Pleurocapsa sp. PCC 7327: one gene and its partners. The protein of the gene in region 2 binds, or shares a complex with, the protein of the main gene of each other region. Links are inferred from orthologs where the notes say so. Each region holds a gene or a part of one and is shown on either strand. Other genes may lie near its edges.

Evidence for each region. The genes of interacting proteins can lie anywhere in the genome.
Region 1: the proteins of ndhC (region 2) and PLE7327_RS21710 are in contact, whole or in part, in a cryo-EM structure (PDB 6ZJN), measured with the Thermus thermophilus proteins. The link is inferred for Pleurocapsa sp. PCC 7327 from one-to-one orthologs. Residues at the interface, in WP_096411116.1 of Thermus thermophilus: Glu45, Ser46, Asn48, Pro50, Ala51, Gly52, Glu53; in WP_223903221.1 of Thermus thermophilus: Met26, Thr27, Asn29, Gly31, Pro32, His34.
Region 3: the proteins of ndhC (region 2) and nuoH are in contact, whole or in part, in a cryo-EM structure (PDB 6KHJ), measured with the Thermosynechococcus vestitus proteins. The link is inferred for Pleurocapsa sp. PCC 7327 from one-to-one orthologs. Residues at the interface, in WP_126986108.1 of Thermosynechococcus vestitus: Gly6, Tyr7, Glu8, Tyr9, Phe10, Gly12, Phe13, Leu14, Ile16, Cys17, Ser18, Pro21, Ala24, Leu25, Ala27, Ser28, Leu31, Arg32, Pro33, Ser35, Arg40, Leu41, Thr42, Thr43, Tyr44, Glu45, Ile51, Gly53, Ala54, Trp55; in WP_126985484.1 of Thermosynechococcus vestitus: Gln8, Lys26, Trp29, Leu30, Pro33, Met34, Met37, Leu38, Leu83, Ile84, Phe85, Lys86, Glu87, Asp88, Val89, Leu90, Pro91, Ala92, Thr100, Ala104, Val107, Ile108, Phe111, Leu112, Tyr114, Ile115, Ile125, Ser126, Leu128, Phe133.

Annotation. Positions count from the first base shown.
Region 1 is NC_019689.1:4,820,269-4,823,433, reverse strand. The notes cover bases 339-3,165. They hold PLE7327_RS21710 (NAD(P)H-quinone oxidoreductase subunit H), read right to left. Parts: upstream 2,431-3,165; coding sequence 1,246-2,430; downstream 339-1,245. Other genes in these bases: thiL (thiamine-phosphate kinase), read right to left, coding at 2,829-3,165; PLE7327_RS26795 (zinc ribbon domain-containing protein), read right to left, coding at 2,543-2,740; PLE7327_RS22945 (hypothetical protein), read right to left, coding at 585-1,043; PLE7327_RS21720 (succinate dehydrogenase/fumarate reductase iron-sulfur subunit), read left to right, coding at 339-360. Outside these bases: more of PLE7327_RS21720, read left to right, coding at 1-338.
Region 2 is NC_019689.1:1,245,195-1,250,780, forward strand. What follows is about bases 99-2,883. They hold ndhC (photosynthetic/respiratory NAD(P)H-quinone oxidoreductase subunit C), read right to left. Parts: upstream 1,780-2,883; coding sequence 1,417-1,779; downstream 99-1,416. Other genes in these bases: PLE7327_RS05575 (NAD(P)H-quinone oxidoreductase subunit J), read right to left, coding at 99-571; ndhK (photosynthetic/respiratory NAD(P)H-quinone oxidoreductase subunit K), read right to left, coding at 564-1,319; PLE7327_RS05590 (MlaD family protein), read right to left, coding at 1,925-2,883. In the rest of the region: more of PLE7327_RS05575, read right to left, coding at 32-98; more of PLE7327_RS05590, read right to left, coding at 2,884-3,331; PLE7327_RS05595 (ABC transporter ATP-binding protein), read right to left, coding at 3,382-4,167; bchI (magnesium chelatase ATPase subunit I), read right to left, coding at 4,236-5,315. UniProt on the Escherichia coli protein: NDH-1 shuttles electrons from NADH, via FMN and iron-sulfur (Fe-S) centers, to quinones in the respiratory chain. The immediate electron acceptor for the enzyme in this species is believed to be ubiquinone.
Region 3 is NC_019689.1:971,138-974,328, reverse strand. Bases 339-3,191 are described here. They hold nuoH (NADH-quinone oxidoreductase subunit NuoH), read right to left. Parts: upstream 2,398-3,191; coding sequence 1,279-2,397; downstream 339-1,278. Other genes in these bases: PLE7327_RS04335 (ABC transporter permease), read right to left, coding at 2,608-3,191; ndhI (NAD(P)H-quinone oxidoreductase subunit I), read right to left, coding at 636-1,241; PLE7327_RS04350 (NADH-quinone oxidoreductase subunit J), read right to left, coding at 339-530. Also shown: more of PLE7327_RS04350, read right to left, coding at 1-338. UniProt on the Escherichia coli protein: NDH-1 shuttles electrons from NADH, via FMN and iron-sulfur (Fe-S) centers, to quinones in the respiratory chain. The immediate electron acceptor for the enzyme in this species is believed to be ubiquinone.

The sequences.
Region 1 (3,165 bases), 3.6 Mb from region 2 along the record:
TGGGGCTGCACGCGCTGCTATATGTGCAATGCCGTCTGTCCTATGGATGTCGCCCCGATGGATCGCATCGGCGAAATCAAGCAGGAAATCCTAGAGCGTAAAAATGCCCAAGCCAGCCGTTCGATTCGCCACCGCAAGGTGTTGATAGAGTTGGTCAAGCAAGGCGGCTGGATAGACGAGCGCAAGTTTGGCTTATATGTCGTAGGAAATTATTTCCGCGATTTGCGAGGGCTAATGAGCCTTGTGCCTTTGGGATTGCGAATGGTAACGCGCGGGAAGTTTCCCACCTATTTCGAGCCATCCGAAGGAACCGAAGAAGTGCGATCGCTCATTGAAGCCGTTCAAGCAAGCGAGCAGTAAATCACCTTAGTTAAAACCTTAGTTAAACTATCGATCGAATACCGAAGCTTGACCTTATTCTGAAATAGGTACTTTCTCGAATATTGCCGTCTTTGGTACTATCAGATCGATCATTTGGACTTCCTCAGGAATGAGTAGCCATACATAACCATCAACAGATGATCCTCTCTTCACTAAACCCATTGTAATGGAACTAGTGGAACGAGCAATTCTGCCTGAACGATCTATCTCCGTACCGTCCCTCCGAGCCTGTTCTCTTGCCGCCTTGTCAACCACATAATCACATAATCATAGGATTCGTAACGTTCATTAGTTTTAGGATTTCGTGCTATTGTTTGGTCTGGCGAAATTATATGAGTTACACCACCCTTAAGGTTACGAACCCGCACTTGGACATTGACAATATTTCGCTGCCCGTCATCTGGATTTTGAATCCGCTTGACCGACAATAGTTCGACTTGTGCCCTATCTTTAAATGCGTATTGCACAAACTGACCGGGCTGAATTTCAGTGTTCGCCTGTTGGTCAGATTCAGTTTCGGAAACAGTAGGTGAGCTTTGCACAAAGTCGTTGAGTTCACGAAAGCTCTGCTGTAATTGGAACATTTGAGTGAGTGCAAAGCCTGCGCCTGCTAGCGCGATTACAGACAGCAGAACTGCGACGCCTGATAAAAAAGTGTTCATATGGTTGCCTCCAACTGGCTTTTCGGTTGAGGATGTTTGTCTATTTTTTATTGGCATCGCTAGTTGGACTTGGTTACAGCATTAAACCTCACGCTATTCTAACGCGAGCTTGGGATAAGAAAAGTAGGGGCGAACGGTTGTTCGCCCCTACAAGTCATTTACTAGAAAATAGGATAAATTCTACCCAGTCACCAATCACCGATTATCTATCCACCGAACCCATAATAATATCGATACTGCCGAGAATCGCTACAATATCTGCTACTTTTACTCCTTTAAGAATATGGGGTAAAATTTGCAGGTTGTTGAAATCGGCTGCCCGAATTTTCCAACGCCAGGGGAAGACATCATCGTTGCCAATAATAAAGATCCCTAATTCCCCTTTTCCGCTTTCGAGGCGGACGTAATGTTCGCCCTTGGGAATTTTAAAAGTCGGTGCGACTTTTTTGGCGATGTACTGGTAATCGAAATCATTCCACTGAGACTTTTTCCCTTCCATCATCCGCTTCGCTTCCAGATTTTCGTAAGGACCGCCGGGAAGTCCTTTAAGTGCCTGACGGATAATTTTTACCGACTCCCGCATTTCCCGAATCCGTACCAGATAGCGAGCATAACAATCGCCAGCTGTTTCCCACTGAACTTCCCAGTCAAAGTCATCGTAGCACTCGTAGTGGTCAACCTTACGCAAATCCCACTTCACCCCGGAAGCCCGTAACATGGGACCGGAAAGTCCCCAGTTAATTGCCTCTTCGCGGCTAATCGTTCCTACGCCTTCGACGCGGCGACGGAAAATAGGGTTATTGGTGATTAGCTTCTCGTACTCATCGACTTTCGGTTCGAAGTAGTTGCAGAAATCTTCGCACTTATCAACCCAACCGTAGGGTAAATCTACTGCCACGCCACCGATGCGGAAGTAGTTGTTATTGACCATCCGATAACCGCTTGCCGCTTCCCAGAGGTCATAAATCATCTCCCGTTCGCGGAAGATGTAGAAAAAAGGAGTTTGAGCACCTACGTCAGCCAAAAATGGTCCCAACCATAGCAGATGATTGGCAATGCGGTTGAGTTCCAACATAATGACGCGGATATACTGGGCGCGTTTGGGAACTTGAATGTCAGCTAATTTTTCTGGCGCATTAACGGTAATTGCCTCGTTAAACATCCCCGCCGCGTAGTCCCATCGACTTACGTAGGGGACGTACATGACGTTCGTACGATTTTCGGCAATTTTTTCCATCCCTCGATGGAGATAACCGATGACGGGTTCGCAGTCGATTACGTCTTCCCCGTCGAGGGTGACGATCAAGCGAAGTACGCCGTGCATTGAGGGATGGTGGGGACCCATGTTAAGTACCATGGGTTCGGTTCTGGTTTCAATTCTTGCCATACTACAGCAAATGTCCCCTCATCAAAAAATTGGTAAGGTGCTTTGGTTGCTAAAACTGGCAGCTTGAAAAAGCTTTTAAGATACCAGAACGGCAGCACCTCTCTTTTAATCATTATCTTTTAATCATTATAAGTATTAACTGTCTGGGTTTCGGCAAGTCCTGCCGTACCTTTGTTGTTGTTTTAAGCAGCAATCGATATTGATTTACTGCTTTGGCTTTGATATTCCTAGCTGCTTGCCAATTGGCATCATCGACATGACCGCAATTGGTGCAAACAAATTTTTCACCTTTCCTACTTGCAGCATCAATATGTCCGCTTCCGGTTAAAAACTACGGAAGTTTTGCGCTGCTCGTCTTATTTGATAATTTCGATCGCTATTGCGAACTCCGAATTGTCTTAGAAATGCTGAAAGCCTTCTGATAAGGTTAGCTGTCGCGGGGCATAATTGCCACTGCGATCGATTAGCTCGACGGTTGGTTCGCCAGTAATCGTACCAATAATAGCTGCTCCCGTTCCCAAGCGGTTTACTAAGTCTTGAGCTGACTGGGGCGAAAGACACAAAACCAACTCAAAATCTTCTCCGCCATACAAGATCCATTCTAAAGCTTGCTCTGGCGAAACAAACTGGTGCAAAGCAGGTGAGATAGGAATTGCCTGCCGCTCGATGCGAGCGCCAACGCCACTGCAACGACAAATCTGCACGACTGCATCGGCTAACCCATCGCTACTGTCC
Region 2 (5,586 bases):
CGATTGTCGCAATACCTGTCCCAATTCTCGTTTAATAGGCATCTTGTAATTCATAGAAATCTGGCGAGACATAATCCTTACGCAGAGGCCAGCCCACCCAATCTTCCGGCATCAAAATTCGCTTGAGATTCGGGTGTCCCTCATAGACAATGCCATACATATCGTAGCTTTCGCGTTCTTGCCAGTCGGCTCCTTTCCAAATCCAGTATACCGAAGGCACCCTAGGATTATCTCGCGGCAGAAAGACTTTTAGTCGAACTTCTTCAGGGCGATCGGCATCGTCACTGACCTTGATAAGATGATAAAAACTAACTAACTCTTTTCCGGGACCGAGATCGTAAGCGCCTTGGCACTGGAGATAGTTAAATCCGTAGGCATAGAGCGCGGTAGCAATAGGAATGAGAAACTCTGGCTCTACCTTGATTAGCTCGACTCCTAAATGATCTACCTCAAGCGCTGTATTCTCGAAGCCATTTTCCGTCAGCCAGCTAGAGATCTTACCCGCCTGGACAATTGCAGAGGCTTCTGGTGCTTCACCTGTCGGCTTATCTGACTGAGTTTCTTCAGCCACGGTTAACTTCCTCCTTTTGTTTCTGTGACGCTGCTAGAGCGGGTGGAACTGGCATTCCCATCGCTTCGGTCAACTCCAGCGGTGGCATTTCGCGAGTTCCAGCCCGGAGATATTTACCCGTCAGAATTGGCTCTACTACCTTCATACTGTGGGTAGTGCTATAGTAGCGATGGGTTTGCTGTGTTACCGCTGCTCTATCTTGAATCGAATCATTGGCAATTTTTTTGCGCAGCTTGATAATCGCGTCGATAATTGCTTCCGGACGAGGCGGGCAGCCAGGAATATAAACATCAACCGGAATCAGCTTATCGACTCCTCTGACTGCCGTCGTCGAGTCAACGCTAAACATTCCGCCCGTGATAGTGCAAGCTCCCATGGCGATGACATATTTCGGTTCTGGCATCTCTTCGTAGAGGCGAACCAGCGCTGGTGCCATTTTCATGGTAATCGTGCCTGCGGTGATAATCAAATCTGCTTGTCGGGGACTAGAACGGGGAACTAAACCAAAGCGGTCAAAATCAAACCGTGCGCCAATCAAGGCAGCAAATTCAATAAAACAACAGGCGGTTCCGTACAGTAAGGGCCAGAGGCTGGACAATCGCGCCCAGTTGTAGAGATCGTCTACAGTGGTTAAAATGACATTTTCCGACAGATCTTGCGTGACCTGAGTGCGATTAATTGGATTGAGGATTTTTTCTTTTTGCTGCTGCTCTAGGGCAGCTTCGTTGGTAGTTAAATTAGGACTCATAGTTTTCGATCGCTGTATCAAATAAGTGCTGGTAACGATTTCAGGATTCAGTTAACGGAACCAGCGAGTTAACCGATTACCGAACACCGAACTCCGGCTAAGACCATTCTAGAGCGCCTTTTCTCCAAGCATAGACAAGAGCGACGACCAGAATGGCAATAAAAATGAGCGCTTCGACGAAAGCGAGCAGTCCGAGACGATTAAAGGCAACTGCCCAAGGATATAAAAACACGGTTTCTACGTCAAAGACGACGAAAACCAGAGCAAACATGTAATAGCGAATATTGAACTGAATCCAAGCTCCTCCGATGGGTTCCATTCCAGATTCGTAGGTGGTACGTCGTTCTGGACCGCCACCGCTAGGTCGTAAAAGTTTTGACGCTGTTAGAGCTAGGATAGGAACTAGGCTGCAAGCTAGTAGGAAACCAAGTAAATATTCATACCCAGAAAGGACAAACACTGCGACCTTAATACTCCTCTTAACAAATAACCCTCAGCCGAGAAGACCTGCGTTATTTTTGTTACAGTTACCTATTATAAAGGTTTCGTTAAAGTTTCTTCTCTCAGAGAGTTTATCAAAGAAGTTATTAGCAATATAAAACCGTCTAATCCTCTGGTAACGATCCTTGCAACTGGAAGCTTGAAGGAGTTGGAAAAGCTTTCGACGATGGCTCGAAAAAAAGCTTAAAAGAGGCAGGGGATTGAAAAATATTTTTAGACATGAGTTCTAAATAGGGCAGTGGCGCTTTGGCATCATTACTGCTGACCGTAGTACTGTAAGGTTTGAGGCGTTGGGGCGATCTGCTCGTTCGTTCCGGTTCTTGTTTGACGATTCCTAGCGCTTGTGCCGTTTGAATCTGCCGCTCTAAATTCTGAGTTGAGGAGACTAGATTGCCCAGTCCGTTAACCAAGTTGCGCAGATTGTCTCGGAATGCCGGATCGCCAGTGAGATCGTCTAGGTCTGAAGTAATTTTCTGGGCATTTTCAAAGGTGGCTCTAGCCGAGTCCAAGGTGCGCTGCAATGTTAGGGCATTGGCAGGATCGTTGAGCATCCCAGAAAGTTCTCGCAGATTGGTTGATGTTGCGGCTGCATTAGCTACTAACGTTTCTAAGTTCTGTACGATTTTTTGAGTGTCAGAAGTAGCCAGTCCCGTATTTACCTGTTCTACCAACTTTTGTAGCTCTTGACTGGTGCGATCGATATTATTGAGGGTTGCGCTTAGATTGGTTCGATTCTCTTCGATCAAACTGTTCAAACTGTTTGCCAGTTCAGAAGTATTATTGAGCGTCCTCTGTAAAGTGCTGCGATTTTCTGCGAGTAAACTATTGGCGTTGTCGATAAACTGAGTTGTTTCATTGGCTGTTTTCGTCAGTGCCTCAGTTGTATCGGAAACGCCTTGAATTTCTCTGTTAACCGTCACAGACAAACGGGCTAAAACATCGCTTAGTTTGGCAATACGCTCGGCAGCTACAGAAGCGCTTTGGGCAGCACCAGTAATACTGTTAAAGAATTTTGGATCGGTATAAAGTTCGCTTAGACGAGCAAGATTTTCGAAAAGCTGAACGCCGGGATCGCCCTTGAGGCGATCGCCTTCACAAATAATTGCTTGGGAATTACAATCGGGACTAAGCGGATTGAAAGCCTGAGTATCCGAGGGAAGCGCTCCCAGGGGAGTGATGTCTACCGATGCTTCGCCGATTAATCCGTAGCGATTGGTTTGGATTCTCACCTGGCGGGGAAGAATGACGTTAGCCGAGGAAATTTCTAGAACGACATCAACATTCTTCAGCCCGGGGTTCATGGCAGCAATTTTGCCCACTGTCACGCCTCGATAGCGAACGGGAGCGCCGATTTGCAGACCGCTAACGTCACTAAATTCAGCGATGAATTGGTAGTTCCGTTGACCGAATCCCCCACCCCGCAGCCAAATAGCCAGTCCGCCAAATAATACTAATCCCAACAGGGCAAATAATCCAACCGTGCCTTCTCGAACCGTTCGCGATCGCAGCATCTGTATTCCTCACTTTGTCTCAACATCAAAGGTTTTATGACTACACTAGCTCAATCGATGACTTTGATCGGACCGCGAACGCTAGCGCTAAAAAATTGCCGTACCATGGGGTGATCGGTGGTATCGATTTCCCCACAGCTTCCTTGCCATTGAATTTTCCCGTCATAGAGAAACACAATGCGATCGGCGGTGCGGCGAATCGTACTCTGCTGATGTGTCACCATCACGTAGGTATCGCATCCTCCCGGACTGCGTTGCAGGTGACGGACTAAATCTTCGATAACGGTTGAAGCAATGGGATCGAGACCTGCGGTAGGTTCGTCGTAGAGGAGAACTTCGGGGTTATCCTGAGGGTTTTCGGGATTGGACATAATTGCCCTAGCAAAGCTTACTCGTTTGCGCATCCCGCCAGACAGTTCGGCAGGGTAGCGATCGCCAATGCCGCGTAACCCCACCACTTCGAGTTTTTCCTCGACCAGTTCCCGAATTTTCTCGCCAGGGAGCTTGGAGTGTTGATAGAGAAAAAAACCAACGTTCTCTTCGACGGTTAGGGAATCGAATAAGGCTGCCTGCTGAAACACCAAAGAGATGCGGAGACTATCCTCTTCATCTTCGATTAATCCTAGCCGCCGTTTGCCCTTGATATAGATTTCGCCCGAATCGATGGGAATCAAGCCAGCGATCGCCCGTAGGACTGTCGACTTGCCCGTTCCAGAAGGACCGATAATAACCAGTGCTTCCCCTCGATAGATACTCAAGTCTATGTGGTCAAGAATCACCTTGTCGCCAAACGACTTGCAAACCCCTCTCAGTTCGATCAAAGGCTCTTGTGTCATGTGTCTTGAGTTAGCAGTCCTTAGTCAAGCATAGCGAATGACTAGAGACTAATAACTATAACCGATGGCTAGTTTTCTTCTGACACTTCCAAACCGAATACCCGATTGAAGGCTTTTTCGACTTTATAGCCGGATTCGATCGACTCCAGGGGGTCTTTGCGCAGTCGGTGCCGCAGAGCCAAGGTAATTACCCGACGAATATCGTCTACCGTCACGGTCGTGCGCCCTTCAAAGGCTGCTAGGGCTTTAGCGGCGCGATTGGTGACGATATCTCCTCTCAAGCCATCGACATCGAGAGCGGAACAAACTTCGGAAATTTTAATGCGCAAATCGTAATCGATTTCGACTTGGGGCAGAAGTTTTTGAGCGTTAATAATCTTCTCTTGCAGCGCTTCTTGTTCGGGTTGGTATTTTTCGCAGAATTTTTGGGGATTGCTGTCAAATTCGGAGCGCTGCTCGACGATTTGCACTCTCAGCGCGGGTTCTTTGACGGTGTGAATTTCGGCGTGCATGCCAAAGCGATCGAGCAACTGAGGTCGCAATTCTCCTTCTTCTGGGTTGCCGGAACCTACCAGCACGAAACGGGCGGGGTGGCGAATGGAAATTCCTTCTCGTTCGACGGTATTCCAACCGCTAGCGGCAGAATCCAATAAAACGTCTACGAGGTGATCGTCGAGCAAGTTGACTTCATCGACGTAGAGAATGCCTCGATTAGCTTTTGCCAGCAGTCCGGGTTCAAAGGCTTTCACCCCTTCGGAGAGGGCTTTTTCAATGTCGATCGTGCCGCAAACTCTATCTTCAGTGGCTCCTAGAGGCAAGTCAACCATGGGAACTTTCTTTTTGACAATTTGTAGGGGAATTTGTTTCTCTAGTTGCTCCCGAACGCGATCGCTCATTAGATCGGGATCGTAGGGATCGGAATTGAAGGGATCGTCGGCGACGACTTCAATTTCTGGCAATAAATCGGCTAAGGCCCGAATTGTCGTCGATTTGCCAGTGCCGCGATCGCCCATAATCATTACCCCGCCAATTTTCGGATCGATTACATTGAGGATGAGAGCGAGTTTCATTTCTTCTTGACCTACAATCGCGGTGAAGGGGAAAATTACGCGACGAGTCTTTGGAGGTGCTTGGAGGGTTGCAGTCATATCTGGTTTAGTTGTGTCAGTTGAAATTTATACGAAAAATTTGTTCGATGAGAGCAATTCTTTTAGTCAGTGTCTCTCATTGTGCCATAGGACTCATCGGGTCATTCGATTTTGGATCAAAGGATTCTGGATCAAAGGATTGACCCTACGAATAAATCCGCTTGCTCTGTGACATCCAGGAATTATTGTTCAAAAGTGCAAGGTACTTCGTCAAAATTGAGATTCAAAATTTTTGAACCGCTCTCTGCCTTATGTTCGGTTAGACTCAGAT
Region 3 (3,191 bases), 270 kb from region 2 along the record:
TCTTGAGGTTCTGGAATTATATCGCGACGGGCGAGAATAATTGCGCCGACCATTGCCATCAACAACAACACCGAAGCCAGCTCAAAGGGCAATAAGAAGTCGCTGAAGAAATGTTTGCCAATTTCTACGATCGTACTTTCAACCGCAGCAGACGAAGTGCCAGCTATCGACCAAGGAGTCACTAACACCATCGTCGCCAGCAGCGCAAATAAACCAAGACAAACTAGCGCCGTTGCTCCCTGGCGAATCCAACGTCTGGGGACGGCAATAAACTCTTCGCGCTTGTTGACCAGCATGATAGCAAAGATAATCAGCACGTTAATAGCGCCGACATAGATTAAAATTTGTGCGGCTGCTACAAAATCAGCATTGAGTAGGATATAGATACCAGCAATGCTAATGAATACGCCTGCTAATAAAAAGGCTGAATAGACGATATTGGATAAAAGCACTACACCCAAGGCAGCGCCAAGCATCATCACAGACAACAGACCAAATGAAACAATTTGAACGCCTTCAGCTAGATTCACAGTCTTTTATTCTCCTTAGTAGGAACGATTGTTGTTGGTTATTGGGCTATATAGAGCTAAAATTTCGCGTCTGGAACTAACCCCTAACCAACAACAAATCTACGATTAACTCACACCTTCTTTGTTAGATTCCATCTCTTTAACGATTTCCTCTGGGCGCTTGCCAGGTCTTTGACTTCCCGAAGGTAAATCGTGAGGTTCGAGGACTCCTTTAGGCAGATATGCCAACTCTCGTAGAGGAGTTACCATCGGATCTTGGGTAACTTTATATGGCAAGCGTCCGAGAGCCACGTTATCGTAGTTGAGTTCGTGGCGATCGTAGGAAGCGAGTTCATATTCTTCTGTCATAGAGAGGCAATTGGTGGGGCAGTATTCCACGCAGTTGCCGCAGAAGATACAAACGCCAAAATCGATGCTGTAGTGCTTGAGCTTTTTCTTCTTGACGCTCTTGTCGAATTCCCAATCTACTACGGGAAGGTTGATCGGGCAAACTCGGACACAGACTTCGCAGGAGATGCACTTGTCGAATTCAAAGTGGATTCTACCGCGAAAGCGTTCTGAAGGAATCAGTTTCTCATAGGGATACTGAACGGTTACAGGGCGGCGACGCATGTGGTCGAAAGTGACAGAAAGCCCTTCGCCGATGTATTTTGCTGCTTGCACGCTTTCTTTGGCGTATGCCTGGACTTGTTTGAGGATTTGGTTGAACATATCGTTTGTCCTTTGTCATTGGTCACTGATTCTCTATCTACCCTCCAAACGCAAAGGGAAAGGCGAGTTTGAGGGCAGCCGTCAAAAGTAAATTGGCTAGAGAAACTGGCAGGAGAAACTTCCAACCTAAATTGAGGAGTTGGTCGATGCGAACGCGGGGAACCGTCCAACGCACTAGAATGGCGAGGAAGATCAGGAAATAGGCTTTGAGAACCGTCATGGTAATTCCCAGAGAAGCCGTAACGATCTGCAACCAGGAACTGGTTTCGCTGACTCCCAACCAACTTGCCAAGCGATCGAGAGGAATGGGAAATTCCCAACCGCCAAGATAGAGAATGGCGAAGACCAGTGCAGAGAGAACGAGATTTACGTAAGAACCTACGTAAAATAGACCGAATTTCATGCCTGCGTATTCGGTTTGATAGCCAGCGACCAATTCTTCTTCAGCTTCGGGGAGATCGAAGGGCAAGCGTTCGCATTCTGCCAAAGCAGCAATCCAGAAGATGATAAACCCTATAGGCTGTCGCCAAATATTCCAGCCGAGAATTCCGTAGCCCGATTGCTGTTCCACAATGTCGATGGTGCTGAGACTGTTCGACATCATAGCGATCGCTAATACCGACAGGGCGAGGGGAATTTCATAACTGATTGACTGGGCGGCTGCTCTCAATCCCCCTAAGAGGGAGTATTTGTTATTCGAGGCATAGCCAGACATCAGCAAACCGATGGGAACGATGCTCGACAGAGCAATCCACAGGAATATGCCCACGTTGAGGTCGGTAATCACCAAATTCTGTCCGAACGGTACGATTAGATAGGACAGAAATACGGGCAGAACCACTAAAACGGGTCCCAAGGTGAACAACAAGGGATCGGATTTAGCTGGAATGACATCCTCTTTAAACACTAACTTGATCCCGTCTGCTACGGGCTGCAAGACGCCTAGCGGTCCAGCGTATTCGGGACCGATGCGCTGTTGAGCGGCAGCAGAGATTTTTCTCTCTAACCAAACGGCTACTAAAACCCCTACCGTTGCCCCGATAATCATTAAAAACATGGGTAGGGGCATCCAGATGGCTTTAGCAACACCAGCAGGGACTCCTAAGTCTATGAGAGATTTGATAAAACTTCCTTGTAGGTCAATTCCTGGGTTCATGCTTGCTTAGATAATAGAGCTTTAATACAGTTAGTTACTCAGTTAACCCGATTGGTATCTTGTCAAGACGTTTCTCAATGCCTAGTATATCGTTGTCTGGTTCTTAACTAGAGTAGATAGCTACAGAAGATCTGCTTATGGATGTGATAAGAATCTTTCTATGGAAAGTCAAGCGCGATCGCTGTGTTTAACTTTTCTAGGGTTTATATATCAACGACGTTGTAGAGTCAAAGAAGAAACTACCAAAGTTAAAGAAGCCAATAAAATCAAGGTGGATACTGCATTAATCGCAGGAGTGACGGCAAACTTAATCATGCCATAGACGTATAAAGGTAACGTTGTTGCTCCCACGCCGGCAGTAAAAAAGGCGATCGCGAAATCGTCTAAAGATAAGGTAAACGCCAATAAAGCCGCGCTCAAAATACCGGGGGCAATTAACGGTAGAATAACGTGCCGCATGGTTTGCCATTCATTGGCTCCTAAATCCCAGGCAGCTTCTTCTACAGAGGGTTCTAATTCTGCAATTTTTGCCCTGACCGTTACGACGACAAATGAGATATTAAAAGCAATATGACTGATGATAATGGTAGGTAATCCCAGTACTAAACGAATCCCTGTTAAATTTTCTAATAATTGAAAAACCAGACTGAAAAACACTAATAAAGAAATGCCCATGGCAATATCGGGAATAATAATAGGCAGCAAAACCAAACCTTCTAAAGCCGTTTGCCCGCGAAAGCGAAAGCGCTCTAATGCTAGGGCTAGCATAGTTCCTAAAAAGGTGGCAACGACCG